DNA from 4 places in the Streptomyces sp. NPDC096176 genome. Region 1 is predicted to be linked to each of the others. Evidence: riboswitches for the same ligand, from Rfam matches in the RefSeq annotation. Region 1 holds a riboswitch; each other region holds the start of a gene.
What was found. A riboswitch is a leader RNA that binds a small molecule or an ion and turns the genes downstream of it on or off. The one in region 1 is predicted to bind cyclic di-AMP.
Positions count from the first base shown of each region.

Region 2: it holds a riboswitch for cyclic di-AMP, as region 1 does, so the genes downstream of both, ACIQ7Q_RS01445 (NlpC/P60 family protein) here and ACIQ7Q_RS15175 (transglycosylase family protein) in region 1, are expected to answer to the same signal.
Region 3: it holds a riboswitch for cyclic di-AMP, as region 1 does, so the genes downstream of both, ACIQ7Q_RS27175 (M23 family metallopeptidase) here and ACIQ7Q_RS15175 (transglycosylase family protein) in region 1, are expected to answer to the same signal.
Region 4: it holds a riboswitch for cyclic di-AMP, as region 1 does, so the genes downstream of both, ACIQ7Q_RS25660 (transglycosylase SLT domain-containing protein) here and ACIQ7Q_RS15175 (transglycosylase family protein) in region 1, are expected to answer to the same signal.

Region 1 is NZ_JBIWFV010000005.1:88,236-95,946, reverse strand. It holds gene ACIQ7Q_RS15195 (SurA N-terminal domain-containing protein) at 1-47, shown strand, start outside; gene ACIQ7Q_RS15190 (nucleoside triphosphate pyrophosphohydrolase) at 67-1,071, shown strand; gene ACIQ7Q_RS15185 (cytochrome P450) at 1,068-2,330, shown strand; gene ACIQ7Q_RS15180 (transglycosylase family protein) at 2,472-3,434, shown strand; cyclic di-AMP (ydaO/yuaA leader) riboswitch at 3,711-3,882, shown strand; gene ACIQ7Q_RS15175 (transglycosylase family protein) at 3,886-4,551, shown strand; gene eno (phosphopyruvate hydratase) at 4,880-6,169, shown strand; gene ACIQ7Q_RS15165 (septum formation initiator family protein) at 6,284-6,772, shown strand; gene ACIQ7Q_RS15160 (DUF501 domain-containing protein) at 6,832-7,350, shown strand; gene ACIQ7Q_RS15155 (exopolyphosphatase) at 7,476-7,711, shown strand, end outside.
Region 2 is NZ_JBIWFV010000001.1:278,475-286,185, reverse strand. It holds gene ACIQ7Q_RS01460 (esterase/lipase family protein) at 1-23, shown strand, start outside; gene ACIQ7Q_RS01455 (M23 family metallopeptidase) at 258-1,832, shown strand; gene pcrA (DNA helicase PcrA) at 1,927-4,362, opposite strand; cyclic di-AMP (ydaO/yuaA leader) riboswitch at 4,603-4,766, shown strand; gene ACIQ7Q_RS01445 (NlpC/P60 family protein) at 4,768-5,943, shown strand; gene ACIQ7Q_RS01440 (hypothetical protein) at 6,379-6,762, shown strand; gene ACIQ7Q_RS01435 (tetratricopeptide repeat protein) at 6,809-7,711, shown strand, end outside.
Region 3 is NZ_JBIWFV010000011.1:111,331-119,041, reverse strand. It holds gene ACIQ7Q_RS27190 (GNAT family N-acetyltransferase) at 1-1,171, opposite strand, end outside; gene ACIQ7Q_RS27185 (HPr family phosphocarrier protein) at 1,337-1,618, shown strand; gene ACIQ7Q_RS27180 (GntR family transcriptional regulator) at 1,862-2,539, opposite strand; gene ACIQ7Q_RS27175 (M23 family metallopeptidase) at 2,751-3,533, opposite strand; cyclic di-AMP (ydaO/yuaA leader) riboswitch at 3,547-3,708, opposite strand; gene ACIQ7Q_RS27170 (M16 family metallopeptidase) at 3,939-5,306, opposite strand; gene ACIQ7Q_RS27165 (M16 family metallopeptidase) at 5,324-6,676, opposite strand; gene ACIQ7Q_RS27160 (DNA topoisomerase (ATP-hydrolyzing) subunit A) at 6,891-7,711, shown strand, end outside.
Region 4 is NZ_JBIWFV010000010.1:11,346-19,056, forward strand. It holds gene ACIQ7Q_RS25650 (ROK family protein) at 1-1,260, shown strand, start outside; gene ACIQ7Q_RS25655 (glutamate--cysteine ligase) at 1,589-3,067, shown strand; cyclic di-AMP (ydaO/yuaA leader) riboswitch at 3,464-3,622, shown strand; gene ACIQ7Q_RS25660 (transglycosylase SLT domain-containing protein) at 3,627-4,424, shown strand; gene ACIQ7Q_RS25665 (hypothetical protein) at 4,526-5,080, opposite strand; gene ACIQ7Q_RS25670 (hypothetical protein) at 5,220-5,501, shown strand; gene ACIQ7Q_RS25675 (hypothetical protein) at 6,102-6,647, shown strand; gene ACIQ7Q_RS25680 (nitrous oxide reductase family maturation protein NosD) at 6,739-7,711, shown strand, end outside.

The sequences.
Region 1 (7,711 bases):
TCACGCAGGTCTCGCAGGGCACGGAGCCGGTCGAGGCCGGCGCGTAGCGGGAGGTAGGTTCGGGGCGTGACCACCGAAGTATCCGCCGCCGGCCGTATCGTCCTGCTCACCGCCAGCCACCGCGTCGCACCGGGACTCCTGTCCTGGCCCGCCTGGCAGACGCTGCATGCCGCGGACCGGGTGCTGTGCGCCGACGCGGCGCACCCGCAGCTGTCCTATCTGCGCGAGGCGGGCATCGCCGTGGAGCATGCCGCCCCGAGCGCGCAGGAGCTCGTGGACGCCTGCGCCGGCGGACATACGGTCGTGGTGCTCGCCTCCGGCGAGGGCGACCGGACCCTCACCGACGGCCTGGCCCGCCTCGGCGGCTCGGGCCGGGTGCAGATGCCGGACCTGGAGCTGCTGCCGGGCGCGTACGACCTGCCGGGCGCCCGGCTGCTGGACCTGGTCGAGGTCATGGACCGTATCCGGCGCGAATGCCCCTGGTCGTCGCAGCAGACCCACAAGGGCCTCGCCAAGTACGGCATCGAGGAGGCGTACGAACTCGTCGAGGCCATCGAGGACGGCGACCGGGACGAACTGCGCGAGGAACTGGGCGACGTTCTGCTCCAGGTCGTCTTCCACGCGCGCATCGCGCAGGAAGGCCGCCCCGAGGACGGCGCCGAGCCGTTCTCGGTCGACGACGTGGCGGGCACGATCGTCGAGAAGCTGATCCACCGCCACCCGCACGTCTTCGGGGACGAGACCGCCTCGACGCCGGAGGAGGTCAAGGCACACTGGCTGCGTACCAAGGCGGTCGAGAAGCAGCGCGAGTCGGTCACGGACGGCGTGCCCCTCGGCCAGCCGGGTCTGGCGCTCGCGGCGAAGCTGGCGTCCCGGGTCCGCACGGCGGGCCTCGGCGTCGACCTCCCGTCCGGCGCGGGCGTCGGCTACGAGCTCCTCGCTCTCGCCGTGCGCGCGGAGGCGGACGGCATCGACCCCGAAGCCGCGCTGCGGGCCGCCGCCCGCGCCTACCGGGACGCGATCCGGGCGGCGGAGGGGCACACCGGCGCGGCCGGTAACGTCGAGGGGTGAACGACCCCAACAGCGCCCCCGAACTCTTCACCTGGGAGTTCGCGACCGACCCCTACCCCGCCTACGCATGGCTGCGCGAGCACTCGCCCGTGCACCGGACGGTGCTGCCCAGCGGGGTCGAGGCGTGGCTGGTGACCCGTTACGCCGACGCCCGCCAGGCTCTCGCCGACCAGCGCCTGTCGAAGAACCCCGCGCATCACGACGAGCCGGCGCACGCCAAGGGGAAGACGGGCATCCCCGGCGAGCGCAAGGCGGAGCTGATGACGCATCTGCTGAACATCGACCCGCCCGACCACACCAGGCTGCGCCGTCTCGTCTCCAAGGCGTTCACACCCCGCAGGGTCGCCGAGTTCGCGCCGCGGGTGCAGGAGCTGACGGACCAGCTCATCGATGCCATCCTCGCAAAGCAGCACGGAGTGGGAAGCGGCGAGGCGGACCTCATCCATGAGTTCGCGTTCCCGCTCCCCATCTATGCCATCTGCGACATGCTCGGCGTCCCGCGCGAGGACCAGGACGACTTCCGCGACTGGGCGGGCATGATGATCCGCCACGGCGGGGGGCCGCGCGGCGGAGTGGCCCGCTCCGTGAAGAAGATGCGCGGCTATCTCGCGGAGCTGATCCACCGCAAGCGCCGGCAGCCCGGTGACGACCTCATCTCCGGTCTCATCAAGGCCTCCGACCACGGCGAACACCTGACCGAGAACGAGGCCGCCGCGATGGCCTTCATCCTTCTCTTCGCCGGCTTCGAGACCACCGTCAACCTCATCGGCAACGGGGTGTACGCGCTGCTGCGCAACCCCCACCAGCGCGAGCGCCTCCAGGCGTCGCTCGCCGCAGGCGAGAGCGAGTTGCTCGCCACCGGGGTCGAGGAACTGCTGCGTTACGACGGGCCGGTGGAGCTCGCGACCTGGCGGTTCGCCACGGAGCCGCTCACCGTCGGCGGGCAGCGGATCGCGTCGGGCGACCCCGTGCTCGTCGTCCTCGCGGCCGCCGACCGCGATCCGGAACGCTTCGACGAACCGGACACCCTCGACCTGGCGCGGAGCGACAACCAGCATCTGGGATACGGGCACGGCATCCACTACTGCCTCGGCGCGCCGCTCGCCCGGCTCGAGGGGCAGACGGCTCTCGCCACGCTGCTCCGCAGAATGCCGGACTTGCGCCTTGCGGGAGATCCGGCCGATTTGCGGTGGCGTGGGGGGCTCATCATGCGTGGATTGCGCACTCTGCCCGTTGAGTTCACGCCTCAAACAAACTGACGGCCCGTCAATTCTGTGACTTTCACGTGATCTCCGCTGCATCGACTTGTGACTCACGTTCGAATGCGGCTACGTTCACCGACGACTCGGCAGGCATCAGCAGGCCGTACAGTCCACAGCTGTCACGCGAAAGGCAACCGCATGCTCTCCGGGAACGGACGACACCGCCGACCCCGCCAGGCTCCGGCCCTCATTGTCGCGGCAGGGGTGACCGGTTCCGCCATCGCCATTCCGCTGCTCGGCGCGGGCTCGGCATCCGCGGCAGAAGCGAACGTGTGGGACCGCGTCGCGGAGTGCGAGAGCGGCGGGGCGTGGAGCGCCGACTTCGGCAACGGCTTCTACGGCGGGTTGCAGTTCTCCCAGGAGACCTGGGAGACGTACGGCGGTACGGCGTACGCGCCGACCGCCGACCTCGCGAGCCGCTCCCAGCAGATAGCGGTCGCGGAGAAGGTGGTCGCCGCTCAGGGCCCGCAGGCGTGGCCCGCCTGTGGCCCGCTCGCCGGGCTGACGGGCGACGGCGCCGACACCGGTGTCGACCCGGGCCTCCTGCCGCTGCCGGAGCAGAGCGACGCGCCCGTCGACGAGCCGTCGGCGGACACCTCCGAATCGACCGAGCCGACCGATTCAGAGAACACTTCGAACACTTCGGGCGAGTCCGGCGAGCAGGGTGGCGCCGACACGGCAGAGCCGTCGGGCGACGCCGCCGAGCAGCCGGCCCCCAAGGGCGGCGACCCGTCCGAGCCGGCCGCTCCTGACGCCTCGGAAGGCGCCACGGGGACGGGTACGGCCGATGATGCCGCCGGCGGCACCGGCAAGCACCGCGGCGCACCCGCCGGTGACGAAGCGGGAACCGGCGAGACGGGCGAAGCGCGCGATACCGGTCGCCATGCCTCACGGGGTGACGATTCCGCCCGTAACGGCGTGGACGAGGCAAGCGCCCCCGGTGCATACACCGTTCAGCCCGGCGACAATCTGTGCGACATCGCTGCCGAGCGGAAGGTCCCCGGGGGGTGGCCGGCGCTCTACGAGGCCAACGAGACGACCGTCGGGTCCGACCCCGACCTCATCCTGCCCGGTCAGCAGCTCGATCTGGGCCTGACGTAGGGCCAGTTCGCCGGGTGGTTCGCTGTTCTATGTCCGTTCTGTTCCAGTGAGACAAGCGTCTCTTTGCGGCAACTGGCCCAAATCGCCCCCCGATTCCGGCCACTTTGCCCCTCACCTGCGAAAACGGACACACTCGGACCGCCGGATTGGGCGATTTCTCCCCGATGTTCGTCTTTGAACATCGGGGAGCGCTGTGTTTACGGTCTGAACCGCTCGCCACCGCGGGCACCGTCGACCGTCACGCCGAATCCTGCCGTCGGTCGAAGGGAACACTCGTCGCTCACAGCGCCGAAGGCAGGAGCGGGGGACCCAAGGTAAGTGCCGGTCCCGGCCGTCCGCGAGGACGGCCGTCAACGGCTAGGGGTGGAGCCGCGCGCAAGGATGCGCGGCCGGGCACTCACAGGTCCGAACCCGACAGCTCACCTCGTAGGCGTCGGTGAGGAGAAGCTTCATGCTGCGTTCCAGCAAGGCCAAGCACCGTCGCCCCTCGAAGGCCGTCCGTATCGCCACGCTCGCCGGTGTCGCCGGTGCCGCCATCGCCGCACCGATGCTCGGCGCCACCTCCGCCTCCGCCGCGACCACCTCCGAGTGGGACGCGGTCGCCCAGTGCGAGGCCGGCGGCAACTGGTCGATCAACACCGGCAACGGGTACTACGGCGGCCTGCAGTTCTCCGCCTCGACCTGGGCCGCCTACGGCGGTACCGCGTTCGCCTCGACCGCCGACCAGGCGTCCAAGTCGCAGCAGATCCAGATAGCCGAGAAGGTCCTCGCCGGCCAGGGCAAGGGCGCCTGGCCGCACTGCGGCGTCGGCCTGTCCAGCGCCTCCCCCGAGAGCGGCTCCACCGAGCAGTCGAAGCCCTCCACCGAGCGCTCCGAGGCCCCCACCACGCGCTCCGAGCGCTCCGCGGCCCCCGCCCCGGCCGAGAAGGCCGCCCCCAAGGCCAAGTCCTTCAAGAAGGGCGACGGCGAGTACAAGGTCAAGGCCGGCGACACCCTCAGCACGATCGCGGAGGCCGAGAAGGTCAAGGGCGGCTGGGAGAAGCTGTTCGACCTCAACAAGGACATCGTCGAGAACGCCGACGTCATCCACCCGGGCCAGCAGCTCCACCTGAGCTGACCTCCCCCCGTGGGTGAGGGGCTCCCGCGCCGACAGGTGCAGGGCGCAACCGTCGCTCGTCACGGGATCCGAGCACCCCGGTCCGGCGCACCTTCCCCCGAACGCGCCGGGCCGGGGTTCGCTCCGTCAGGGGCCGGAAAAGGCCCAACATGGGTTACCGGCAGGTAGATCCGCCTCTGTTTGTCCGGTGGCGAGAGTCTTGGTGCCCTTTTTCGTCCCAGCGGGCGGGCATCGGCCTGCCTTTGCCCCCGGGCCGGTTAGGCTCTTGCCGCAAGGCCAAGCAGACCTCTGCACTTTTTCTCGCGTCACATCCCAGAAGGAGATGCTCGTGCCGTCCATCGACGTCGTCGTAGCCCGGGAAATCCTGGACTCCCGAGGCAACCCCACGGTCGAGGTCGAGGTTGGCCTCGACGACGGCAGCACGGGTCGTGCTGCAGTTCCGTCCGGCGCCTCCACCGGTGCGTTCGAGGCTCTCGAGCTCCGCGACGGTGACCAGAACCGCTACCAGGGCAAGGGTGTCGAGAAGGCCGTCCTCGCCGTCATCGAGCAGATCGGCCCGGAGCTCGTCGGCTACGACGCCACCGAGCAGCGCCTGATCGACCAGGCGATGTTCGACCTGGACGCCACCCCGGACAAGTCCTCCCTCGGCGCGAACGCCATCCTCGGCGTCTCCCTCGCCGTGGCGCACGCCGCCTCCGAGGCCTCGGACCTGCCGCTCTTCCGCTACCTGGGCGGCCCGAACGCGCACCTGCTGCCCGTTCCGATGATGAACATCCTGAACGGCGGCTCGCACGCCGACTCCAACGTGGACATCCAGGAGTTCATGATCGCGCCGATCGGCGCGGAGTCCTTCTCCGAGGCCCTGCGCTGGGGCACCGAGGTCTACCACACCCTCAAGAAGGTCCTGAAGGAGAAGGGGCTGTCCACCGGCCTCGGCGACGAGGGCGGCTTCGCGCCGAACCTCGACTCCAACCGCGCCGCCCTCGACCTCATCCTCGAGGCCATCAAGGAGGCCGGTTACGCCCCCGGCAAGGACATCGCACTGGCGCTCGACGTCGCCGCGTCCGAGTTCTACAAGGACGGCTCGTACGAGTTCGAGGGCAAGTCCCGCTCGGCCGCCGAGATGACCGAGTACTACGCGGAGCTCGTCGAGTCCTACCCGCTGGTCTCCATCGAGGACCCGTTGTTCGAGGACGACTGGGCCGGCTGGAAGACCATCACCGACAAGCTCGGCTCGAAGGTGCAGCTCGTCGGCGACGACCTGTTCGTCACCAACCCCGAGCGCCTCGCCCGCGGCATCGAGGACGGCGCCGCGAACGCGCTGCTCGTCAAGGTCAACCAGATCGGTTCGCTGACCGAGACCCTCGACGCCGTCGAGCTCGCCCAGCGCAACGGCTTCAAGTGCATGATGTCCCACCGCTCCGGCGAGACCGAGGACGTCACCATCGCCGACCTGGCCGTCGCCACCAACTGCGGTCAGATCAAGACCGGCGCCCCGGCCCGCTCCGAGCGCGTCGCCAAGTACAACCAGCTGCTGCGCATCGAGGAGATCCTCGACGACGCCGCGGTGTACGCGGGCCGCTCCGCGTTCCCGCGGTTCCGCTACGCGGACCAGTAGAGGGACCAGTAGAAGAAGTCGGTTCGAGGGCTGACACCCTCGCCTCCGTTCGTCCCCGGCCGCGGTCCCGTACCGTGTCCGGGGACGTACGCGCGTAACGGGGAGGCGAGAGACATGGCACGCAGGCCGTCCGGGGACCAGGACCGGTTCTCCACCTCGACCAGGCTGCGGTTGCTCGGAGAGCAGACCGCCGCCCGTGTCTACCGCTCCCAGAACCGCCGTCAGGCCCGCCGCTCCCGGTTGACCGGACGTGCCGCCTTCCTCGCCCTGGTCGTCTGCTCGATGGTCGTCGCCCTCGCGTATCCCATGCGCCAGTACGTCTCGCAGCGCGCCGAGATCGCCGAGCAGGAACGCCTGATCGACGACGCCGCAGAGCAGGTGGAGCAGCTCAGGGACGAAAAGGCGCGCCTCCAGGACGACATGTACATCCGGCGGCTGGCCCGGGAGCACCTGCACTACGTGCAGCCGGGGGAGACCGGCTACACCGTGATCGACCCCGAGGCCGCGGAGGAGCAGCGCGAAGACGACGGCGCGGCCGACCGGCCGTGGTACTCGAACGTATGGAACGGCGTGGACAGCGCCGACGGTGCCGACCGCGAGTAGATCCGCGGCACCGGCAAGTCAGCGAACCAAGCAGCGAACAGGCAGCGAACAAGGCAGGCATGGAAACCCCTCCACCCACCACCGAACCCACCGAGCCCACCGACGCGGACATCGCCGCGTTCAAGGAACAGCTCGGCCGGCCGCCGCGCGGCCTGCGCGCGATCGCGCACCGCTGCCCTTGCGGGCAGCCCGACGTCGTGGAGACCGCCCCGCGGCTTCCCGACGGCACGCCGTTCCCGACGCTGTACTACCTGACGTGTCCGCGGGCCGCCTCCGCGATCGGCACGCTCGAGGCGAACGGCGTCATGAAGGAGATGACCGAGCGCCTGGCGACCGACCCGGAACTCGCCGCCGCGTACCGGGCCGCCCACGAGGACTACATCACGCGCCGCGACGCCATCGAGGTCCTGGAAGGCTTCCCCAGCGCGGGCGGCATGCCGGACCGGGTGAAGTGCCTGCACGTCCTGGTGGGCCACTCGCTCGCGGCCGGCCCCGGGGTGAACCCGCTGGGGGACGAGGCGATCGCGATGCTGCCGGAGTGGTGGGCGAAGGGCCCCTGCGTCTCCCCCGAAGCCTGACCGCGCCCACCCCGGCCCTTCCCGACCTTCGGACGGTGGCAGGCCACCGCGTGCACCGCGATGGCCTGCCCTCGTCAGGCAGGGGGCAGAGTGGGGAGAGAACCCATCCCGAGGAGACCACCCCAATGACCCGCGTCGCCGCCATCGACTGCGGCACCAACTCCATCCGCCTCCTGATCGCGGACGTGGAGCCTGCCACCGGAAAGCTCGTCGATCTCGACCGCCGGATGACCGTCGTCCGCCTCGGTCAGGGCGTGGACCGTACGGGGCGACTCGCGCCCGACGCGCTGGAGCGGACCTTCGCGGCCTGCCGCGAGTACGCCGCCGCCATAAAGGAGCACGGCGCGCAGCGGGTCCGTTT
Region 2 (7,711 bases), on a different contig from region 1:
CCGGGGCCGCTTCCGTCGCCTGAGGTGACCGAACGGCACCGATTCATCGAACACTTCTCGAACGTAGGGCCAAAGCTCCGACCGCGGACCGCCGAAACGCGACTGAATGCCCGTTTCCTGATTGCGTAGATCCTGCCGAAGATTGTCGCCGCCGCGTACCGCCGGGTACAGTCGCGCCACTGCTTCCCCCTGGGACCCCCCATGCAAACCGGTGGCCCCAGAGACAGGTCCTGCTGCCGAGGCGAGAGAGAAGTTGGGTGAACGACCAGCACGCCCACGCCGGGTACGGCGGCTACGCCACCGGCAGCTTCGACTCCGACCCGCTCTTCGGCGCCCTTCCGGGCAGTTACGAAGCGGGCCACAGCGGCCAGTACGACTCGTCCCAGTGGGACAGCGGCTCCCACCAGCCCGCCGGCTACGACGCATACGCGACGGCCGAGCAGGCTCAACAGCCGCAGTACGACCAGCAGTACGGCCAGTACGACACGACCGGGCAGTGGGACGCGAGCGCCTGGAACGAAGCGGGCGGAACCGGCCAGTACGAGACGGCCGCCGCCACCTTCGCCTACGACACGACCGGCCAGTGGGCGCCCGGCACCTTCGAGACCGGCGCCTACGACGCCACCGCGTGGAACTCCGCGGCGGCCACGCCGGAGGGCCTGGTACCCCAACAGTTCACTCCGCAGCAGGAGTTCACCCAGCCCGTCGAGCAGCTCACGTACGAGGCATACGGCACGCACGCGACGAACGATCCGTACGCGATAAACGATCTGTACGAGTCGAACGATGCGTACGAGACGGGCAGTACGTACGAGGCGAACCACGCGCACGAGGCGAACGACACGTACGAGACGGGCGATCTCTACGCGGCGAACGAGGCGTACGCGACCGCGTACTCCTTCGAGGCCGAGCCGGACAACGCCGCCCCGACGGACACCGAACCCGGGCACGAGGCCGACCACGAGGCGCAGTCCGCGACCGAGCTCCTCACCGTCGAAAGCGGCGACGAGCCGGAACACGACGCGCCCGCACAGACCATGCCCGCCACCCCCGTCACCCCCCGCCCGGTCCGCCGCAGCGGCGGAAGTCGCGGCCGCCGCCGTACGCCGGCCAAGCGCTCGGCGCTGCTGACCGTCGCCGTGCCCTCCGCCTGTGTCATGGGTGTCGCCGGCGTAGCCGCCGCGTCCGTCAGCGGTCTCGGCAGCGGCAGCGAGACGAAGGACGGCAAGAGCAACGTCACGGCCGCCGACCCGGCTTCCGTCGAGCCGGTCGCCGCCAACAACGCCATGGACACCCAGCTCGCCGCGCTCAGCGCCGACGCCCGTGACTTCGGCGACCGCGCCTCCCGCACGCAGGAACGCCTCGACCTCAAGGCGCGCCAGGCGGCGGAGAAGAAGAAGCGCGAGGAGGAGGCCGCTCGCCGTGAGGCGCTGCGCCCCAAGTTCATGATGCCGGTGAAGCAGGACGGGCTCAGCGCGTACTACGGCCAGTCCGGTGTCAACTGGATGTCCCTGCACAGCGGTATCGACTTCCCCGTCCAGTACGGCACCGAGGTCATGGCCGCGACGGACGGCACCGTCCGCACGCAGTGGAACAGCGCCTACGGCAACATGGCCATCGTGACGGCGGCCGACGGCACCGAGACCTGGTACTGCCACCTCAGCAGCACCAAGATCCGCAGCGGCTCGGTCAAGGCTGGCGACGTCATCGCATACTCGGGCAACTCGGGCAACTCCACCGGCCCGCACCTGCACTTCGAGGTCCGGCCCGGCGGCGGCGCGGCCATCGACCCGCTGCCGTGGCTCCGCAGCCACGGCATAGAGCCGACGTAGGCGGCGTCCGCACCACGTGAACGGCAAGAACCGGGCCCCCGCGGGGGCCCGGTTCTGTCAGAGCTTCTTGAACCGCCGGCGCGCCTCGAAACCGTCAGAGCTTCTCGACCGGCGCGTACCTCAGCAGCAGCCGCTTGGGCTTCTCGTCCCCGAAGTCGATCGTCGCCTGCGCCTCGGAGCCGGAGCCCGTGACCCCCACCACGGTCCCCAGCCCGAACTGGTCGTGGGTGACCCGGTCGCCGACCGCCAGCGAGATCACCGGCTTGTCGCCCGTACGCCGTGTGGCGAAGCCCGATGCGCCGCCGCGCGAGCGGGACGACGACAGGGAGGACGCGATACCCGATGTCGGCCCCGCCGGCGCGGCCATCGGACCGGTCCGCTTCCAGGTCAGATGCTGTCCGGGAATCTCCTCGAGGAAGCGCGACGGCGGGTTGTACGAAGGCTGGCCCCATGCGCTGCGCAACGTCGACCGGGTCAGATAGAGCCGCTCACGGGCGCGGGTGATGCCGACGTACGCCAGGCGCCGCTCCTCCTCCAGCTCCTTCGTCTGCCCCAGCGCCCGCATGTGCGGGAAAACGCCGTCCTCCATGCCGGTCAGGAACACGACGGGGAACTCGAGACCCTTTGCGGTGTGCAGGGTCATCAGCGTGATGACGCCGGTGCCCTCGTCGTCCTCGTCGGGGATCTGGTCGGAGTCGGCGACGAGCGCCACCTTCTCGAGGAACTCGGCGAGCGTCCCCGCGCCTTCTTCCTCATCGCGCTCCTGCTCGAACTCGAGCGCGACCGCCGCCAGTTCCTGGAGGTTCTCGATGCGGGTCTCGTCCTGCGGGTCCGTGGACGCCTGCAGTTCGGCGAGGTAGCCGGTCCGCTCCAGCACGGCTTCCAGTACGACGGCCGGGCCCGCGCCCGAGTCGGCGATCGTGCGCAGCTCCTCCATCAGCACGTTGAACCGCTTGACCGCGTTCGCCGAGCGGGCCGCCATGCCGTACGCCTCGTCGACGCGGCGCAGCGCCTGCGGGAAGGTGATCTTCTCCCGCAGCGCGAGGGCGTCGATCATCGCCTCCGCGCGCTCGCCGATACCGCGCTTGGGCACGTTGAGGATGCGGCGCAGCGGGACGTTGTCCTCGGGGTTGGCGAGGACGCGCAGGTACGCCAGTACGTCGCGGACCTCTTTGCGCTCGTAGAAGCGCACTCCGCCGACGACCTTGTAGGGCAGGCCGACGCGGATGAAGATCTCTTCGAAGACACGCGACTGGGCGTTCGTCCGGTAGAAGACGGCGACGTCGCCGGCCTTCGCCTCTCCTGCGTCCGTGAGCCGGTCGATCTCGTCGGCGACGAACTGCGCCTCGTCGTGCTCGGTGTCCGCGACGTAGCCGGTGATCTGCGCGCCGGCGCCCGCGTTGGTCCACAGGTTCTTGGGGCGGCGGGACTCGTTGCGCTCGATGACGGCGTTGGCGGCGGAGAGGATCGTCTGGGTGGAGCGGTAGTTCTGCTCCAGCAGGATCGTCGTCGCGTCCGGATAGTCCTCCTCGAACTGGAGGATGTTGCGGATGGTCGCGCCACGGAAGGCGTAGATCGACTGGTCGGCGTCGCCGACGACGCACAGCTCGGCCGGGGCCAGGTCCTCGTACCCCTTGCCCACCAGCTCGCGCACGAGCGTGTACTGAGCGTGGTTGGTGTCCTGGTACTCGTCGACGAGGACGTGCCGGAACCGCCGCTGGTAGTGCTCGGCGACATCCGGGAACGCCTGGAGCAGGTGGACGGTGGTCATGATGATGTCATCGAAGTCCAGGGCGTTGGCCTCGCGCAGCCGCGCCTGGTACATCCGGTACGCCTCTGCGAGCGTCTTCTCGAAGCCGTCCTGGGCCTGGTCGGCGAAGGTCTCCTCGTCGATCAGCTCGTTCTTCAGGTTCGAGATCTTGGCGCTGAAGGACTTCGGCGGGAACTTCTTCGGGTCGAGATCCAGATCACGGCAGACCAGCGACATCAGCCGCTTGGAGTCCGCCGCGTCGTAGATCGAGAACGACGACGTGAAGCCCAGCTTCTTCGACTCGCGGCGCAGAATCCGGACGCAGGCGCTGTGGAAGGTCATGACCCACATCGCATTGGCGCGCGGGCCGACCAGGTCCTCGACGCGCTCCTTCATCTCACCGGCGGCCTTGTTGGTGAAGGTGATCGCCAGTATCTGGCCGGGGTGGACATGCCGCGTGCCCAGCAGATGCGCGATGCGGTGGGTGAGGACCCGGGTCTTGCCGGAGCCGGCGCCGGCCACGATGAGCAGCGGTGACCCTGTGTGGACGACGGCCGCACGCTGTTGTTCGTTCAGCCCCTCGAGCAGGGCGGCGGGGTCCACGACAGGGCGCGGGGCGCCGTCGCGGTAGTACCCGTCGCGGGCCGGAGGCACGTCGAACGCGCCCTGGAAGAGATCGTCCGGAAGCTGCTCCGGAGCCGATTCCTCGGGCGGCGGCGGTTGCTCGTCCCCGTCGGGCTGGAGGTCCGCCAGGAAGCTGTCGTCAAAGAGGCTGCTCATCGCTTAACGAGTCTAGGCGGCCGGACCGACAGCCCGTGGCCGCATCGGGGACACGAGCGGGACACGGTACGTGACGGGACGCATCCGCCCTGCCACAGCGGCCCGCCCGACGGCCGCCCGCGGAAAAAGGTCACGAAAATGTATCGGACATATCGAACATCAACCTTCACAGCACACACACGAGTTGGCTAGCGTGCTCGACCAGGCGGCCCGTACCCCTCCTGGCGAACCACGCCGAACGGGCGGCCTGCGCCGAATCCGGGCTCCCGTCAAGGGAGTTCGGAACCGGGGACCCACCATGCACAACCGGGGTGAATCGGACCGCGCACCACTCGGTCCGTAGGGCGTCTTCCGTTCCGCCCGAACCCGACAGCTAACCCGGTAGGCGGTCCACGGAAGAAGGAGATGCCGGCCTTGGCGTCGCATCGCAAGCCCCGCAGCCGAACCGCAAAGCCCTCCCCCGCCGTCGGGTTCACGACGGCAGCCCTCGCCGGTGTGACGCTGCTCTCCACGCAGAGCGCGACCGCCGCACCCTCCGACCCGAAGCCCAGCATCGAAGAGGTGCAGAAGAAGGTCGACGACCTGTATCGGCAGGCGGGCAGCGCCACCCAGGAGTTCAACAAGGCCAAGGAAGCCACGGCGGAGAAGCGCCAAGAGGTGGACCAGCTGCTCGACGACGCGGCCAAGCGCACCGAGAAGCTGAACGAGTCCCGCCGCGCCCTCGGCAACTATGCGGCCGCCCAGTACCGCACCGGCGCCGTCACCCCCACCGCCGCCCTGATGTTCGCGGACAGCCCGCAGGCGTACTTCGACCAGACGCAGCTGATGGACCGCATGACGGACCAGCAGCGCAGGACCGTCACCGAGTACGAGACCGAGCGGGCGGCGGCTGCCAAGCAGCGCGCGGAGGCGACGAAGAGCCTCGAGTCCCTCACGGACTCCCAGGAGTCCCTGCGCACCAGCAAGCAGACCGTGCAGACCAAGCTCGCCGAGGCACGCACGCTGTTGTCGAAGCTGACGGCCGAGGAGAAGGCACGGCTCGCCGCGATCGAGCGGAAGAAGGAGGAGGAGGCGCGCCGCAAGGCCGAGGCGAAGGCAAAGGCCGAGGCGGCGGCACGCGCCGAAGCGGAGGCGGAACGGCAGCGGCAGCGGCAGGAGCGCGAGACCACCCCGGGCGGGGACACCGGCACGGGCGCCGGGACCGGTACCGGCACGGACGACGGCACCTACGCGGCCAAGGCCGACAAGGTCCTCGCGTTCGCCCGCACCCAGATCGGCAAGCCGTACGTCTGGGGCGCGACGGGACCCAGCTCGTACGACTGCTCCGGCCTCACCCAGGCCGCGTGGAAGGCCGCCGGTGTGGACCTGCCGCGCACCACCTGGGACCAGGTGGAGGTGGGCTCCCGCGTGCAGACGGCCGATCTGCTCCCCGGCGATCTGGTCTTCTTCTACGACGACATCAGCCACGTCGGCATATACATCGGCGACGGCAAGATGATCCACGCCCCCAAGCCGGGCGCCAACGTCCGCGAGGAGTCGATCTACTACATGCCCATCTACGGCAGCGTCCGCCCCGCCTGACGCAGGGCGGCCAGCTGTAGGGCCGCTTTAGATCTGTCAGATTCTCAGCGATCTGTCGTCAACTTGTCGTCTGCGACAGGTCGCTGAGAATCACTCCGTAGAGTGGCCCTCGGCCACTCACAGCATCCTTGCCCTCCCCCGATGCATGGGACGCCGCAGCCAATGGGCAGTCTCGGCCGGGATCACCTTCTGTGTCCCTTCGGGTACGTATATCGCCGGTGGCGGTGCCGTACGTATCGGTTCGAGAGCCAACGGCTGAGGCCAGAGCTATGGAGGTCCGCTACCGCCAGGCAGACGGGGTCTTCGCGGAGACCTCGTCGCATCTGCTGGTGAGTGAAGAGGTAGCGGCCGGGCTGCCGGTGCGGGAGTTCCGCTGGTACAAGAGGCGTCGGCACTACTCGGGCTGGTACCACGCGGTGACGCGGCGATCGTCTGGTGCCCTACGAGAGCCGTTTGGAGCTCGCCCGCATCGTGCTGGCGGATTTTGCCCAGGATGTAGCCGAGATTGCCGCTCAGCCGTTCCAGGTATGCGGGGACGACGGAGCCGGCATCCGTCGGCACGTACCGGATCTGCTGCTGACGCATGCGGACGGGCTGGTCACGGTGGCGGACATCAAGGCTCCGTACCGTGTGGACGTACCGGAGGTAGCGGCCCAGTTCGACGGCCTGTGCGGCGGGAGACGCGGCGTCCGCGGCGCCGGCGCCGACGAGGAGTCGGCCGGGCAGTTGTGGCAGCCTGCGTCCGCCAGACAGGCGAAAGCGCCATTCGGTTGGATGCCACCGGCCCCTGACCGGTTGCGGCCGTCCGAGTTTGGCTGATTGCTGAGGGTGTCGACATCAACGGCGCGACCCCCAGGAGACACGCATGAGCTACCAGCAGGACCTGATAATCTGCCGCGAGCTGGGCGAACGCCATGGCGAGAGCCGGGCGCTGAACAGCCTCGGCGTCGCCCTGCAGCAGGTGCAGCGGTTCGACGAGGCCATCGACGCCCACCAGCACGACCTCGTCACCTGCCGCGAGCTGGGCGAGAGCCATGCCGAAGGACGGGCCCTGAACAATCTGGGCATGGCTTTGCAGCAGGTGCGGCGGTTCGACGAGGCCATCGACGCACATCAGCAGGCCGCCGCTCGTTTCGCCGAGCTGGGTGACCATCACCGCGAGGCGCAGGCCCTGAACAATCTGGGTACGGCTTTGCAGCAGGTGCGACGGTTCGACGAGGCCATCGACGCACATCAGCAGGCCGCCACCCGGTTCACCCATCTGGGTGACCAACACCGCGAGGGGCAGGCCCTGAACAATCTGGGTACGGCTTCGCAGCAGGTGCGGCGGTTCGACGAGGCCATCGACGCACATCAGCAGGCCGCCGCCCGGTTCACGGAACTCGGCGACCATGACGGTGAGGGCCGAGCCCTGAACAATCTGGGTACGGCTTTGCAGCAGGTGCGACGGTTCGACGAGGCCATCGACGCACATCAGCAGGCCGCCACCCGGTTCACGGAACTCGGCGACAACGAGGGCGAAGGCCGAGCCCTGAACAATCTGGGTACGGCTTTGCAGCAGGTGCGACGGTTCGACGAGGCCATCGACGCACATCAGCAGGCCGCCGCCCGGTTCACGGAACTCGGCGACAACGAGGGCGAAGGCCGAGCCCTGAACAATCTGGGCATGGCTTTGCAGCAGGTGCGACGGTTCGACGAGGCCATCGACGCACATCAGCAGGCCGCCGCCCGGTTCACGGAACTCGGCGACAACGAGGGCCGGGCCCTG
Region 3 (7,711 bases), on a different contig from region 1:
TGAAGGAGGACAGGCCCGCGCCACGCCGGTGCAGCCCGGACAGCAGGGCGATGCCGATCGCCCCCGACTGGGTGAACAGGCCGATGCGCCCGGGCGCCGGGGCCTCCGGCGCCAGCGAGGCGTTGAGCCGGACGGCGTCGGACGTGCTGATGATGCCGAACGAGTTCGGGCCGATGATCCGCATCCCGTACGACCGGGCCTGCCGCACCAGTTCGCGCTGGCGTTCCCTCCCGGCCGCGCCGCTCTCCGCGTAGCCGGCGCTCAGCACCACCAGCCCCTGGACGCCGTGCTCGCCGCAGTCCGCCACGGCTTCGGGTACCCGCGCTGCGGGGACCGCGACGATCGCCAGGTCGACGGGCTCATCGATGTCGCCGACCGAGCGGACGGCGGGGACACCGTCGATCTCGCCGCGCGCCTCGGGGAACGCCCGGTTCACCGCGTACACCCGGCCCGTGAACCCGCCGTCGAGGAGGTTGCGCAGCGCGGTCCGGCCGACGCCGCCGGGGAGCCGACCCGTGCCGACCACAGCTACCGAACCGGGCGCGAGCAGGCGCTGCACCGAGCGCGCCTCGGCGCGCTGTTCGCGGCCGCGCTGCACGGCGAGGGACTCCTCCGTCGGCTCGAGGTCGAGGGTCAGATGGACGGAGCCGTCCTCGAAGCTGCGCTTCTGTGTGTACCCGGCGTCCCGGAACACCTTGATCATCTTGGAGTTGGCGGGGAGCACCTCCGCGGCGAACCGCCGGATGCCCCTCTCCCTGGCGACGGCCGCGATGTGTTCGAGCAGGGCGGAGGCGACACCGCGGCCTTGATGGGCGTCCTGGACGAGGAAGGCGACCTCGGCCTCGTCGGCGGGCGCGGAGGCCGCCCTGCCCTGTACGTCGATCCGGTCGTAACGGACGGTGGCGATGAACTCGCCGCCGATGGTGACCGCGAGGCCCACCCGGTCCACGTAGTCGTGGTGCGTGAACCGGTGGACGTCCTTGTCGGACAGCCGGGGGTACGGCGCGAAGAACCGGTAGTACTTCGACTCGTCGGAGACCTGCTCGTAGAAGCTGACCAGCCGGTCGGCGTCCTCGGTGGTGATCGGCCGGATCCGCGCCGTGCCGCCGTCGCGCAGCACCACGTCCGCTTCCCAGTGAGCCGGGTAGGCGTGCTCCTGCGAGGTCTGCATGGGGAAAGCCTACGGCCCGCCCACGGGTCGCGAAGGCGGTTGGCTGCGGGCAGGCTGAGGAGGCCGGTCGGGCGGTCCGTCACCCGGGTCCGAGTCGGCAAGGAGCACGCCGGAGCACATGAGAGACTGGTCTAGACAACCCGCCAAGACTTGAAGGGCAACACCATGGCTGAGCGCCGCGTCAACGTCGGCTGGGCCGAGGGCCTTCACGCCCGCCCCGCGTCCATCTTCGTCCGGGCCGCGACGGCTTCCGGCGTTCCTGTGACGATCGCCAAGATCGACGGCACGCCGGTCAACGCCGCCTCCATGCTTGCCGTGCTCGGTCTCGGCGCCCAGGGCGGCGAGGAAATCGTCCTCGCCTCCGACGCGGACGGCGCGGAGGCCGCCCTGGACCGCCTGGCCAAGCTGGTGGCGGAGGGCCTCGACGAGCTCCCCGAGGCCGTCTGAGCGCTCGGCTCGCGAGGCGCGCGGCATGAGGCGCGTGGCACGGGCGGAGCACGCACCACCCCACGGTGGCGCGACGCCGTGCGGAGCACACCGCCCCCGCGGCAGAGCAGGAATCACGCACGACAAAGCCGCGGCGCTTCGAATTCAGAAGTGCCGCGGCTTTTCGCTTACTGCTCCCCCGAGCAATTCCGGGCAGCATAAAACGACCCGGCTCCACCGCTTCCCTTTTGTATACGCCGCCTGTTAATTCCGGCCGCTCGCCGTGTTTACGGCAGGTTGCGAAGTCCTCACCCGCACCGTGCGCCGCAGCCGGTGCGCCGCCGCGACCCGCTCGGCGTGCAGGGCGGTCAGCGCCCGCGCGCGCTCGGCGTCGCGGCGCGCCACGGCGTCCACGATCGCCCCGTGCTCGGCCCAGGACTCGACCGGCTCGGCCGGCTGCTCCACGGCGTACATCCAGGCGGTCTTGTGCCGCAGCTGAATCAGCAGAGCCGTCAGACCGGGGCTGCCGCAGGCCTGGGCGAGGGTCTCGTGGAACCAGGCGTCGAGGGAGCGCAGGTCCTCGCCCTGTCCCCGCCGCGCCCTGTCCCGGCCCAGTCTGACCAGGCCGCGCAGCACCTTCAAATGCGCTTCCGTGCGCCGCTGGGCGGCGCGCGCCGCGCCCAGCGGCTCCAGCAGCATGCGGATCTCGAGGAGGTCGGCGGCCTCCTGCTCGGTGGGCTCGGCGACGCAGGCGCCCGCGTGCCGCCGGGTGACGACGAACCCCTCCGACTCCAGGGTGCGCAACGCCTCGCGCACGGGAACGCGGGAGACTCCGTAGCGGCGTGCCAGCTGCTCCTCGGTGAGCCGACTGCCGCGTTCGAACACGCCGGAGACGATGTCTTCGCGGATCGCCGTGCATACCGAGTGCGCGGGAATGCGCATGACCGAACCTCCGCCTTGATCCGAGCGAAACGCAACTGATTGACGCGTGTTCCCGTGACTCTATTGCAATGCGCTCGATTTTCCGACGGCAGGCGGGAATCCATGGAACCTTTTGAATGAGCGGGCAATCGCGGAATGGCGGAAACGCCACGCAAAACGCCGAAGGCCCCCGGCGGGGATGCCGGGGGCCCTCGGACACTGCTGGGGCGGGTCAGACGCTGACGCCGTGCGAGCGCAGGTAGGCGACGGGGTCGATGTCGGAGCCGTAGTCCGCGGTGGTCCGGGCCTCGAAGTGCAGGTGCGGGCCGGTCGAGTTGCCGGTCGAGCCGGAGAGACCGATCTGCTGGCCGGGGGTGACCTGCTGGCCGACGGAGACTCCGATGGACGACAGGTGGCCGTACTGCGTGTAGGTGCCGTCGTTCATGCGGATGACGATGTTGTTGCCGTACGCGCCGCCCCAGCCGGCCTCGACCACGGTGCCGGAGCCGACGGCGACGACCGAACTGCCGGACGCAGCGCGGAAGTCGACTCCCGAGTGGCTGCCGGAGGACCACAGGGTGCCACCGGTCTTGTAGCCGGTGGTCACGAAGGAGCCGGCGATGGGGAGCCGGAAGGAGTTCAGGCGCTTGCGCTCGGCCTCGCGGGCGGCGCGCTCCTCGGCCTCGCGGGCCGCCTTGGCGCGGGCCTCGGCCTTGCGCTTCGCCTCGGCCTCGGCCTTTGCCTTCGCCCGCGCCTCGGCGGCGGCCTCCTCGGCCTCCCGCTCCTGGGCGGCGGCCTGGTCGGCTATCTCGTCGGCGATCGATCCCATGGAGACGATATGAGTGAGACCGGTGTCCTCGACGGGAGCGGCCTCGGCGTCGGCGGCGAGCGCCGGGGAGGCGAAGCTGCCGATGACGCCGGTGGTGGCGAGGGCAGCGACGCCCGCGAGGTTCGCCCTGCGGCGCGTCAGGCGGCTCGGGGCACGGTGCTTCCCGGTGGCACGGGTGAACGCCATGAAGAGGCTGGTCCTTTCCTTCCTTCTCGCCTACCGGGTTAGCTGACGGGTTCGGAGCAGGAAGGTCTCCTACGGGCCCCTCCGCGCGGGCGAAGGCGTCCGATTCACCCCAGGGACTTCGTGGGTCCCCGGCTCCCCAGGCTCGCGCCTGACGGGGACTCGGCGATGACTGTCCGATGCCACGGGTGCGGCGATCTTCTGGCGAACAGCCGGATCGACGCTAGGCAGCTCATCTGTCAATCACCAAACGGACAGCCCATTTTGTAGCGCATGCCACAGAGCAGAACGGCCATCTCCCTCACAAAAGCGACAAAGGGCGGAACCCCGGCAAACGATCCGAAGCCGGGGTTCCACTTGGGCACCACATGCCCGTTTCGAACTGTATGACCGATAAGCGACTTTCAATCAGCCCGTGACGACGGTCACTTCACCGATCCCGAGGGCCTTGACCGGTTCCTCGATCTGCGCCGCGTCACCGACGAGCACGGTGACCAGCCGGTCCACCGGGAAGGCGTTGACCACCGCCGCCGTGGCCTCCACCGTGCCCGTCTCCGCCAGCCGCAGATACAGCTGTGCCTGGTAGTCGTCCGGAAGGTGCTGCTCGACCTGATCGGCCAGCGTGCCCGCCACGGACGCCGCCGTCTCGTACTTCAGCGGCGCGACGCCCACCAGGTTCTGCACGGCGACATCGCGCTCTGCCTCGGTGAGCCCCTCGGCCGCAAGCGTGCGGAGCACCTTCCACAGGTCCTCGAGCGCCGGGCCGGTGTTGGGGGTGTCCACGGAGCCGCTGATGGCGAGCATCGAGGCGCCCGAACCGTCCGGCGCGGAGCGCAGCACCTGGGCGAAGGCCCGCACCCCGTAGGTGTACCCCTTCTCCTCGCGGAGCACGCGGTCGAGGCGGGAGGTGAGGGTGCCGCCGAGGCAGTACGTGCCCAGCACCTGGGCGGGCCAGACGCGGTCGTGGCGGTCCGCACCGATACGGCCGATGAGCAGCTGCGTCTGCACGGCGCCGGGGCGGTTGACGATGACCACCCGGCCGGTGTCGTCGGCGCTGATCGCCGGCACGGGGCGGGGCTCCGCGCTGTCGCCCGTCCAGGTGCCCAGCGTCTCGGCGAGGACGGCGTTCAGGTCGACGCCGGTGAGGTCGCCGACGACCACCGCTGTCGCGGTGGCGGGGCGCACGTGCGCATCGAAGAAGGCACGCACGGCCGCCGAGTCGATCCGGGCCACGGTCTCCTCGGTGCCCTGGCGCGGGCGCGAGACACGCAGATCGGCCGGGAAGAGCTCCTTGGACAGCTGCTTTGCGGCCCGGCGGCCCGGGTTGGCCGTCTCGTGCGGGATCTCGTCGAGGCGGTTGCGGACCAGCCGCTCGACCTCGCCGTCCGCGAAGGCAGGGGCGCGCAGCGCCTCGGCGAGCAGGCCGAGAGCCTTGTGCAGCCGGGAGACCGGAACTTCCAGCGAGACCCGGACGCCTGGGTGGTCGGCGTGCGCGTCGAGTGTGGCGCCGCAGCGCTCCAGCTCGGCGGCGAACTCCTCGGCGGAGTGCTTGTCAGTGCCCTCGGAGAGCGCGCGCGCCATGATCGTGGCGACACCGTCGATGCCCTCGGGCTCGGCGTCCAGCGGGGCGTCGAGCGAGATCTCGACGGCCACCACCTGCTGGCCGGGGCGGTGGCAGCGCAGCACCGTCAGGCCGTTGTCGAGAGTGCCGCGCTCGGGCGCCGGAAAGGCCCAGGGGCGGGGGGCGCCCGCCTTCGGCTGCGGGTGGAAGTCCATGGTCACGGCAGCGTCGCTCACTGGTCCGTCCCCTCGTGCTCGTTCTCGTCGGCCGCTTCGGTCTCTTCGGCGATCGGTTCGTAGACCAGCACCGCCCTGTTCTCGGGGTGCAGCCTGGCCTTGGCGACCGCCTGCACCTCCTCTGCGGTGACCTCGAGCACCCGCTTCACAGCGGTGAGCGCCAGCTGCGGGTCGCCGAACAGCACCGCGTAGCGGCACAGTTCGTCGGCACGGCCGGCAACGGTGCCGAGCCGGTCCAGCCATTCACGCTCCAGCTGGGCCTGTGCGCGCTCCATCTCCTCCGCCGTGGGGCCCTCGGCCGCGAAACGCGCCAGCTCCTCGTCGACGGCCGCCTCGATCTGCGGGACGTCGACGCCGCCGGACGTCTTGACGTCGAGCCAGCCCATCGACGGGGCGCCGGCCAGCCGCAGCAGACCGAATCCGGCCGCGACGGCCGTCCGGTCCCGTCGGACCAGACGGTTGTGCAGCCGGGAGGACTCGCCGCCACCGAGGACGGTCAGCGCCAGGTCGGCCGCGTCGCACTCGCGCGTGCCGTCGTGCGGGAGGCGGTAGGCGGCCATCAGGGCGCGGGCCGGAACCTCCTCGACGATCTCCTCACGAAGCTGCGCGCCGATGTTCTCCGGCAGGCTGCCGTCCCGGGGCGGCTGCTTGCCGTCGTGGGACGGGATGGACCCGAAGTACTTCTCGATCCAGGCGAGCGTCTGCTCGGGATCGATGTCGCCGACCACCGACAGCACGGCGTTGTTGGGCGCGTAGTACGTACGGAAGAAGGCGCGGGCGTCCTCGAGGGTGGCCGCGTCCAGGTCGGCCATCGAGCCGATCGGGGTGTGGTGGTACGGGTGGCCCTCCGGGTAGGCGAGGGCGGTCAGCTTCTCGAAGGCCGTGCCGTACGGCACGTTGTCGTAGCGCTGGCGGCGCTCGTTCTTGACCACGTCGCGCTGGTTCTCCATCGACTCCTCGTCGAGGGCGGCCAGCAGCGATCCCATACGGTCGGCCTCCAGCCAGAGCGCCAGCTCCAGCTGATGCGTGGGCATCGTCTCGAAGTAGTTGGTCCGCTCGAAGCTGGTGGTGCCGTTCAGCGAGCCGCCGGCTCCCTGGACGAGCTCGAAGTGACCGTTCCCCTGCACCTGGCCCGAGCCCTGGAACATCAAGTGCTCGAAGAGGTGGGCGAGTCCTGTACGGCCCTTGACCTCGTGGCGTGAACCGACGTCGTACCAGAGGCAGACCGCGGCGACCGGGGTCAGGTGGTCCTCGGAGAGCACCACGCGCAGGCCGTTGGCCAGGCGGTGCTCGGTCGCTGTCAGGCCGCCGGAACCGGCCTGCGCTGTGGCCGTGTGACCCATGGGCATGTACGTCCCTTCGATCGCGAAAACTGGATTTGCTCCCAGACCTGCCACTGTATGCAAGCGTGCTGACACCTGGCGAAGTTCCCGGGCCGCGATCTGCACTGTTCCCCCCTGGGGGCGGGTGGTATCCCGGGTCGCGGTCGGGGTTGTCAGCGGCACGGTCCACAATGGTCCGCGTCAGATGCCCAACCTGGTACGTGAAGGAGCAGCAGCCGCGATGGCCCGCCGCAGCACGAAGACCCCGCCGCCGGACGATTTCGAGGAGAGGATCCTCGACATCGACGTCGTGGACGAAATGCAGGGCTCCTTCCTCGAGTACGCGTACTCGGTGATCTACTCCAGGGCCCTGCCGGACGCGCGCGACGGCATGAAGCCGGTGCACCGCCGCATCGTCTACCAGATGAACGAGATGGGGCTGCGCCCGGACCGCGGCTATGTGAAGTGCGCGCGCGTCGTCGGCGAGGTCATGGGCAAGCTGCACCCGCACGGCGACGCGTCGATCTACGACGCGCTCGTGCGCATGGCGCAGCCGTTCTCGATGCGTCTGCCGCTGGTCGACGGCCACGGCAACTTCGGCTCGCTGGGCAACGACGACCCGCCGGCCGCCATGCGGTACACCGAATGCCGGATGGCGGACGCCACCAGCCTGATGACAGAGTCGATCGACGAGGACACGGTCGACTTCCAGTCGAACTACGACGGCCAGGAGCGCGAGCCCGTCGCCCTCCCCGCCGCCTATCCGAACCTCCTGGTCAACGGCGCCTCCGGCATCGCGGTCGGCATGGCGACGAACATGCCGCCGCACAACCTCGGCGAGGTCGTCGCGGCGGCCCGTCACCTCATCAGACACCCGGGCGCCGACCTCGAGACGCTGATGCGCCACGTGCCCGGTCCCGACCTGCCGACGGGCGGCCGCATCGTCGGTCTCAGCGGCATCAGGGACGCGTACGAGTCCGGCCGGGGCACGTTCAAGATCCGCGCCACCGTGTCCGTGGAGAACGTCACCGCCCGCCGCAAGGGCCTGGTCGTCACGGAACT
Region 4 (7,711 bases), on a different contig from region 1:
GACCTGCGACGGAGCAATCGCGCCGCGGTACTGCAACGGTTGTATTTCGACGGGCCGTTGAGCCGCCACGCACTGGGCCCGGCGACAGGACTCAGCTCCGGCACCATCAGCAACGTCGTCGGCGAACTCGCCACCGACGGGCTGGTCGAGGAGGCGGGCAGCGTCGAATCCGACGGCGGACGCCCCCGCACCCTGCTGCGCGTCCTACCGGCCAGCGGCCACCTCATCGGTGTGGACGTCGGAGAGACCCGCGTCAGGGTGGAGCTCTTCGACCTGACGCTCACCGAACTCGCCCGCGATGAGCGGGCCTTGACCGGCAGCCGGTACGACGTCGAGGCGATCGTGGAACACATCCGCCACGGCATCCGCGAGGTGCTCCACCGCGCGGGCCGCACCGCCGAGCGGCTCATCGGTGTCGGCGTCGGCGTCCCCGGGATCGTGGCCCGCACGCCGGAGCGCGGAGCGATCGTCCACGGCCAGACGATCGGCTGGAACGCCGTCCCGCTGGAGTCGCTGCTGCGTGCCACCCGCGAACTCCCCGACACGGTCCCGTACTTCATCGAGAACGGCGCGAGAACACTCGGGCAGGCGGAGATGTGGTTCGGAGCCGGTCGCGGCGCCCAGAGCGTGGCCGTGATCCTCTTCGGCTCCGGGGTCGGCGCCTGCCACGTCACCGATGTCGCGGAGCAGGGCCGGGCCCTCGAATGGGGGCATCTGACGGTCAAGGTGCGGGGCCGCAGGTGCCGCTGCGGTGCGCTCGGCTGCCTGGAGGCGTACGCGGGGGCAAAGGCACTGCTGGACCGGTGGCGGGAAGCCGGCGGACGGTGCGGGGCGGGGGCCGGTGAGGAGACCGCCCTCACGGCATTGCTCGCCGCCGCCTATCCGGCCGACGGGGAAGGGGGCGACCCGGTGGCGCGCGAGGTGGTGCGCGAGACCGCCGAATACCTGGGCGCCGGGCTCTCCGGTCTCATCAATCTCTTCCAGCCGGAACGGATTCTCATCGGTGGATGGGCCGGACTGCAGCTCGGCCCCCGCTTCCTCGCCGCCGTGCGGGAGTATGCCGCGGCTTACTCCCTGAGCCACCCGGCGGCCCGAGTGAGCATAGACCTGGGAGAACTCGGTCCGGACGCGGTGACGGTGGGTGCAGCGACTCTGCCGCTCGCCGACTTCTTCGCCGGGGGCGGCAGGCGCCCCGCGCCGACGCCCGGGGCGGCCGCCCCGGCGTGGCGCACGGCGCTGGAGGGCCGGGTCCCGAACTGAGCGGATTGCGTGTTCTCCCCGGCCATGCGTGTGCGGCCGCACAGCCCGGGGTCAAAGAAGCGTGCAGCGTCTTTCGCCACGGTCCTGGGGCTCGGGGCGGGCCGGGGCCGTAGCGAAAGACGGGCTCGGGGCGGGCCGGGGCCGTAGCGAAAGACGGGCCCGGGGCGGGCCGGGAACCGGCTGTCGCCGCGGCCCGAGCGGGCTTCCGGGCAAGGCTCCGCGGCGGCGCCTCGCTGCCGTCCGCTGCCCCGGTCACCGCTGGTCCGGGCAGCCGGTGAGTGGGACGCTGTGGGGGAAGGTGTCTGCCCGACGAGAGCGGGAGGGCCCGATGGGACGTGACGTCCCGGCGCTCGTTTTCACCCGTGACGATCGCCGCCGGTACCGGGACAAGATGCAGACGTGCCTCGACACGTTCGCGACGATGCTGAGCGAGGCGCGCTTCGAGTCGGAGCGGCCCCAGGTGGGTCTCGAGATCGAACTGAACCTGGTGGATGCCGCCGGGGAGCCGGCGATGAAGAACACCGACGTGCTCGAGGCCATCGCGGACCCCGCCTGGGACAGCGAGCTGGGCCGGTTCAACCTGGAGATCAACATCCCGCCGCGGACACTGACCGCAGGCGGCCCCGACGCCTGGGAGCAGGAGATCCGGGACGCCCTGAACCACGCCGAGCAGCGGGCCTCCGAGGTCGGGGCCCATCTGACCATGATCGGCATTCTGCCGACCCTGCGGCAGCGGGACGTGGGCGAGGCGGCGCTCTCGGAGAACCCGCGCTATCGGCTGCTCAACGAGCAGGTCTTCGCGGCCCGGGGCGAGGACCTGCGGATCGCCGTCGACGGGGTGGAGAGGCTGCGCACCTACGCCGACACGATCACCCCCGAGGCCGCCTGCACCAGTACGCAGTTCCACCTGCAGGTCTCGCCGGGCGAGTTCCCCGCCTACTGGAACGCCGCGCAGGCGATCGCCGGGGTCCAGGTCGCGCTGGCGGCGAATTCGCCGTTCCTCTTCGGCAAGGAACTGTGGCGCGAGACCCGGATCCCCCTGTTCGAGCAGGCGACCGACACCCGCCCCGAGGAGATCAAGGTGCAGGGGGTCCGGCCGCGGGTGTGGTTCGGCGAGCGGTGGATCACCAGCGTTTTTGATCTCTTCGAGGAGAACGTGCGCTACTTCCCCGCCCTGCTGCCCCTGTGTGACGACGAGGACCCGCGGGAGAAGCTCGACGGCGGGGACACCCCGGAGCTGCCCGAGCTGACCCTGCACAACGGCACCATCTACCGGTGGAACCGCCCCGTCTATGCCGTCGCCCACGGCAGGCCGCACCTGCGCGTCGAGAACCGGGTCCTCCCCGCCGGCCCGACCGTCGCCGACACCCTCGCGAACGGCGCCTTCTACTACGGGATGACACGCGCACTGGTCGACGAGGAGCGGCCGATCTGGTCCCGGATGTCGTTCCAGGCCGCTGAGGACAATCTGCACGCCGCGGCGCGGCACGGCATCGACGCGGACCTGTACTGGCCGGGCATGGGCGAGGTGCCGGTGGTCGAGCTCGTACTGCGGCGTCTGCTGCCCATGGCCCATCGCGGTCTCGAGCTCTCCGGCATGGACGCGGCGTGGCGGGAGCCGCTGCTGGGGATCATCGAGCAGCGCTGTGTCACCGGCCGAAACGGCGCGGTGTGGCAGGCGGAGATGTACCACCACATCGACGCCACGAGCCGCGTCGACCACCATGAGGCGCTTCGGCTGATGACGCGGCAGTACATCGACTACATGCATCTGAACGCGCCGGCGCACACCTGGCCCGTTGACTGAGTGTTCCTCGCTCGTTCCGTAGGGGGCCGGGCGACCTGCCCGGCGATGCTCACCTATGTCCGGTATAGGGGTCTTTTCTCCGCATTAAGTTTGTAAGTCGAATTGCCGCGTATTCCTGTTGGTTGGGGTTCCTTGGGGGTTATGGGGCAACCCTGGAGGTTGCCCCGATCCCCCGTGATGTCGGTCACCTGGTCCGCTCTGTGTGGATACCGCCGCGCGGGCCATTTCCCTTCTCTGGGGCGGAGTTTGAGCCTTTTGACGCGACACTGACAATGCGGATTTCCCGTCAGGGGGAGACGTCCGCTTTGTGATGTGGAATTCGGGACTTGTTCCGCCGGGATCCTCTCGCTTAACGTCACCGTCAATCCGGATGGACCGCCGAATCCTGCCGCCGTCCGGTAAACCGCACCCACTCACGTACGGCAGGAGCGGGGGAACCAGGTAAGCCGCCGATCCGGAATCCCGGAACGGCTCGGGGTGAAGTCGCCATCAGCTGCGACCGGGCATCTCCAGCCCGAACCCGACAGCTCACCTCGCAGGCGACGGAGAGGAATTCGCCATGCCCACAAAGGGTAAGCACCGTCGTCCCAAGTCCCGTTCACTCACCCGCGGGTTCGTGGCAGCGGGCACGGGTGGTGCCGCACTCGCCCTCCCGCTCATGGGCGCCACCACTGCTCAGGCAGCGCTGCCCGTGGCCGCGGAGAAGGCCGTCGCGCCGGCCACCGTGGCCGCCGCCGCGCAGGTCGCCGCACAGAAGTCCAAGGCCGTCACGTACTCCGTGGTCGCGGGTGACTCCCTTTCCAAGATTGCCACCAAGTATTCTCTGAGTGGCGGCTGGAAGGAGCTCTTCAACGACAACCGGAGAGCCATCGGCCACGATCCGGCACTGATTCGCCCCGGTCTCGAGCTCACGATCGGTGCAAAGTCCCCGGCCAAGGAAAAGGCCGCGCCCAAGAAGGCCGACCGGGCCGCCGCGACCGACCGCGCGGACCGCTCGGAGCGGAAGGCGGCCCCCGCGGCCAAGCCCGCCACCTACGCGAACAACCTCGACGGCTGGATCAAGGAATCGCTGGCCATCATGGGTCAGCGCGGAATTCCGGGAACCTACGAGGGAATTCACCGCAACATCATGCGCGAGTCCTCCGGCAACCCGCTGGCCATCAACAACTGGGACATCAACGCCGTCAACGGCACGCCCTCGAAGGGCCTGCTTCAGGTCATCCAGCCGACCTTCGACGCCTACCACGTCCCCGGCACGGCCAACGACCTGTACGACCCGGTCGCCAACATCACGGCCGCGTGCAACTACGCCGCCGACCGGTACGGCTCGATCGACAACGTGAACGGCCCCTACTGACGGGACCGTTGCGACGGCCGACAGGCCGCAACACTTCACCGGGCCGGAGCCCGGGGCGTCCGGCGGCGCCCCCGGTCTCCGGCCCCGTGTTGTGCCGGTCTTCAGCCCCGCGCGGCCACATGGAACGAGGACAGCCACAACACAACGGCCGCTCCTGCCCCCACCACAACGCGCACGGTCTCGTCCGTGTACCCGGCCAGGGCGACGGCGGTGCCGACGACCGCGACAACCGTCAGCAGAACAGCCGTCCAGGTGTACTGCCACTGGTCGAAGAGACGCGCCAGCGGAAAGAAGTGCAGACCCACCACGAGACAGATCCCCGGCGGGATCAGCTCGGCGTGGCCCGTGGCGTTCGAAGCGGCGATCACCGCGAAGATCGCGACGACCTCGAGGGCGTTCACGAGGCCGACCCCGCGGTTCCACTTCCCCGGCAGCCGCACCATGCGGCGTGCGGTCCCCGCGGCGCCCCGGAACGCAGCAACAACGGCCGCGACGGTCAGCGCCGCCCCCACAATGCCGACTACGACGGCAGCAGTCGTCGATGCGAGCCCGGAACCGGCCGCGAAGGCCCACACCAGGGCGAAAACCGCGAGAACCACGGCGCCCCGGCGGCGCAACTGCTGAGTGAGTGTCAGGCGCTCCGTGTCGGTGGTCATGGCCGGAGGCTACAGCGATCCTCCGGTCCCAGAACGGTAGTTGGGCAACCAGCCGCGACCACGGGATGAGTACGAGGTCCGGACGTTCTGAGTACCCGCCCGGATCCGCCCGCACCCCCCTCACCGGTCGAATCGGAGCATGCTCCCTGAAGCCCTCCGCCACCCGCGCGTCCGCAACGCCACCACAGCCGGCACGGCCCTTGCCGTGACCCTGCTCCCGCTCGCGGTCGGCGTCCTGCTGGCGAAGGCCGCGGCCACGGACCCGATGACACCGGTGAATGCGATGATCACCAGCGGCGGCCATCGCGCCCGCGTCACCCGGGCCCAGTGGCGCGGCTGCGGCAGGAGCGCCCTCCGCCACTGCCGCACGGCCCGCACCGCGGTCCGCGCCCGGTCGGGCCGCCACACTCCCGCGGCGTGAGGCTCCACGCGTGCCGATATGAGCCGGATATGGACCTGTTTCCGTGTTGCTCGTGGGAAGACGGCCATGACAGCATTCCGTGGTCCTTTCGGCATGGCCACCGTCGGTGCGTAGGGCGTGGCGTTCGCGCAGTGCATCTCTGCGAACCCCCGGGTGCCCGCCTCGCCCGCCTGCTGGGCGCGCATCAGCTCGCCCAGTGGAGCCACGCACGCGGTGCCGGGCACGACGCGGTCACGCTCGTCGTCGGCCGAACTCACTGCGGACGCCGAGCTCCACGGCTGCGTACGGGGTCAGGACTGTGCCCTGCACCTCGCCTGCGACAACCACCGCGGCGTGACCCGGATCGAGGTGCCCGACACCCAGCCTGCGCGGCCGGCCCGTACCACCCCCTGTCCCCGACATGGCAAGGAGTTGTGGGCCGAGTGCGCCCTGCCTATCAATGGAGCCGGCTTCGTGGCCGGGGTGGTGGTTGACTCCCTGCCCGGAATCAGTCGATCGCGACGCGACGGTGGAACACCGTCGCCGGTGGGTGAGGAGACGCGGAGGTCGATCGGCCGACCGCATTGGTCTCGTACAGGTTCGTCGTCCATACTGCCCGCCGTGGAGCAGCAGATAGATCCGAAGACGAAGATCGAAATCGGCGTGGGGACGGACCCGGCGTACATCCCGGGACTCACGGCGCCCGCGCCTGCCGTCAAGGGTGGGGAGGAGGGGGAGAAGAGGGCCGAGGAGACCGTGCCCAAGGACGAGGCCGAGGGCGAGACCGTTCCCGTGGCCGAGGGCGACGAAACCGGGGCGGCGGCCGACGAGGCGGACGCACCCGCCGAGGAGCCGGACGCCGAGGCCGCCGATGACGACGACGCCGACGGGCCAGTCTTCGAGGCCCGCGACCGCCGCGGTTCGATCACCGCCGACCGCACCGGCATCCGCTTCACCCTGGACGACCAGGAGGCGGACTTCCACTGGGACGAGATCGGCGCCGTCGAGGTGAGGCCGGCCCGCTTCGGGCGCCGGTTCACGGTCACCGTCCACGTGGCGGCCAACCGCTGGTTCAACGCCGACGTCGAAGCGCCCGCCAGGAGCCGTCTGAGCGAGTGGACGGCGGAGCTCGACGCGGTCCTCGACGCCTACTTCGAAGAGTCCTGACGGCCTGCGGACCACGTCTGGGCGGGGGGAAACAAGCTCGCCCAGGCGTGGTTTGCGCCATTTTGGGTGTTCTGCCGCTTAGTTTCGGTTTATGACAAAGCGACAAACGACCGTCCTCGGCTGCACGGCTCTGCTCGTCGTGTCCGGCCTCGGCGCCTCCGCCCCCGCCCATGCCTCCGTCACACACCAGGTGCAGCCCGGCCAGTCGATCCAGGCTGCCGTGAACGCCGCACAGCCCGGCGACACGATCAACATCGCCGCCGGCACCTACAAGGAAAGCGTCCGCATCACCAAGCCCCGCCTGACCCTCCAGGGAGCGGGCGCGCGGACGGTGATCAAGCCGGCGGCCAAGCCCGCGAAGACCGACTCCTGTGCCGCGGCCGGCAACGGGATCTGCGCCCTCGGTACCAAGGCGCAGCCGCTCGAAGAGGTCCGGATCCGCTCGCTGCGGCTCAGCGGGTTCGCCAAGAACGGCATCTGGGCCGCTTGGACCGACCGGCTGACGGTGCGCCACGTCACCTCCGAGAACAACGGGACCTGGGGCATCGCGCAGGAGCGGTCCATCCGTTCGGAGCTGCGGCAGAACGTCGTCCGCAGCAACGGCGACGCAGGCATCTTCGTGGCGAACACCGTCAATGAGGAGGCCGGTGCCACCGACACCAAGGGAACGGTCGTCAGCGGCAACCGCATGATCGACAACCGCATCGGCGCGACCATCCGCCGCGTGCGGAACCTGACGCTCCAGGGCAACGAGATCACCCAGAACTGCGCCGGCGTATTTCTCGTCGGCGACGAGACGGTGCCCCGAGCGGGCGCGCTGACGGTCCGTTTCAACCACATCTACAAGAACAACAAGCACTGCGACGCCACCGCCCGGCTGCCCGAGATCCAGGGCACGGGCATCGTCCTCACCGGCATCGAGGACACCCTGGTCGAAGCGAACCTGATCCGTGACAACGTGGGATCGGCACCCATGTCCGGCGGCATCGTGCTGTTCAAGAGCATCGTGGGCACCGCCGGCACCGACAACGTCATCAGGCACAACCTGGTGACGGGCAACGGCA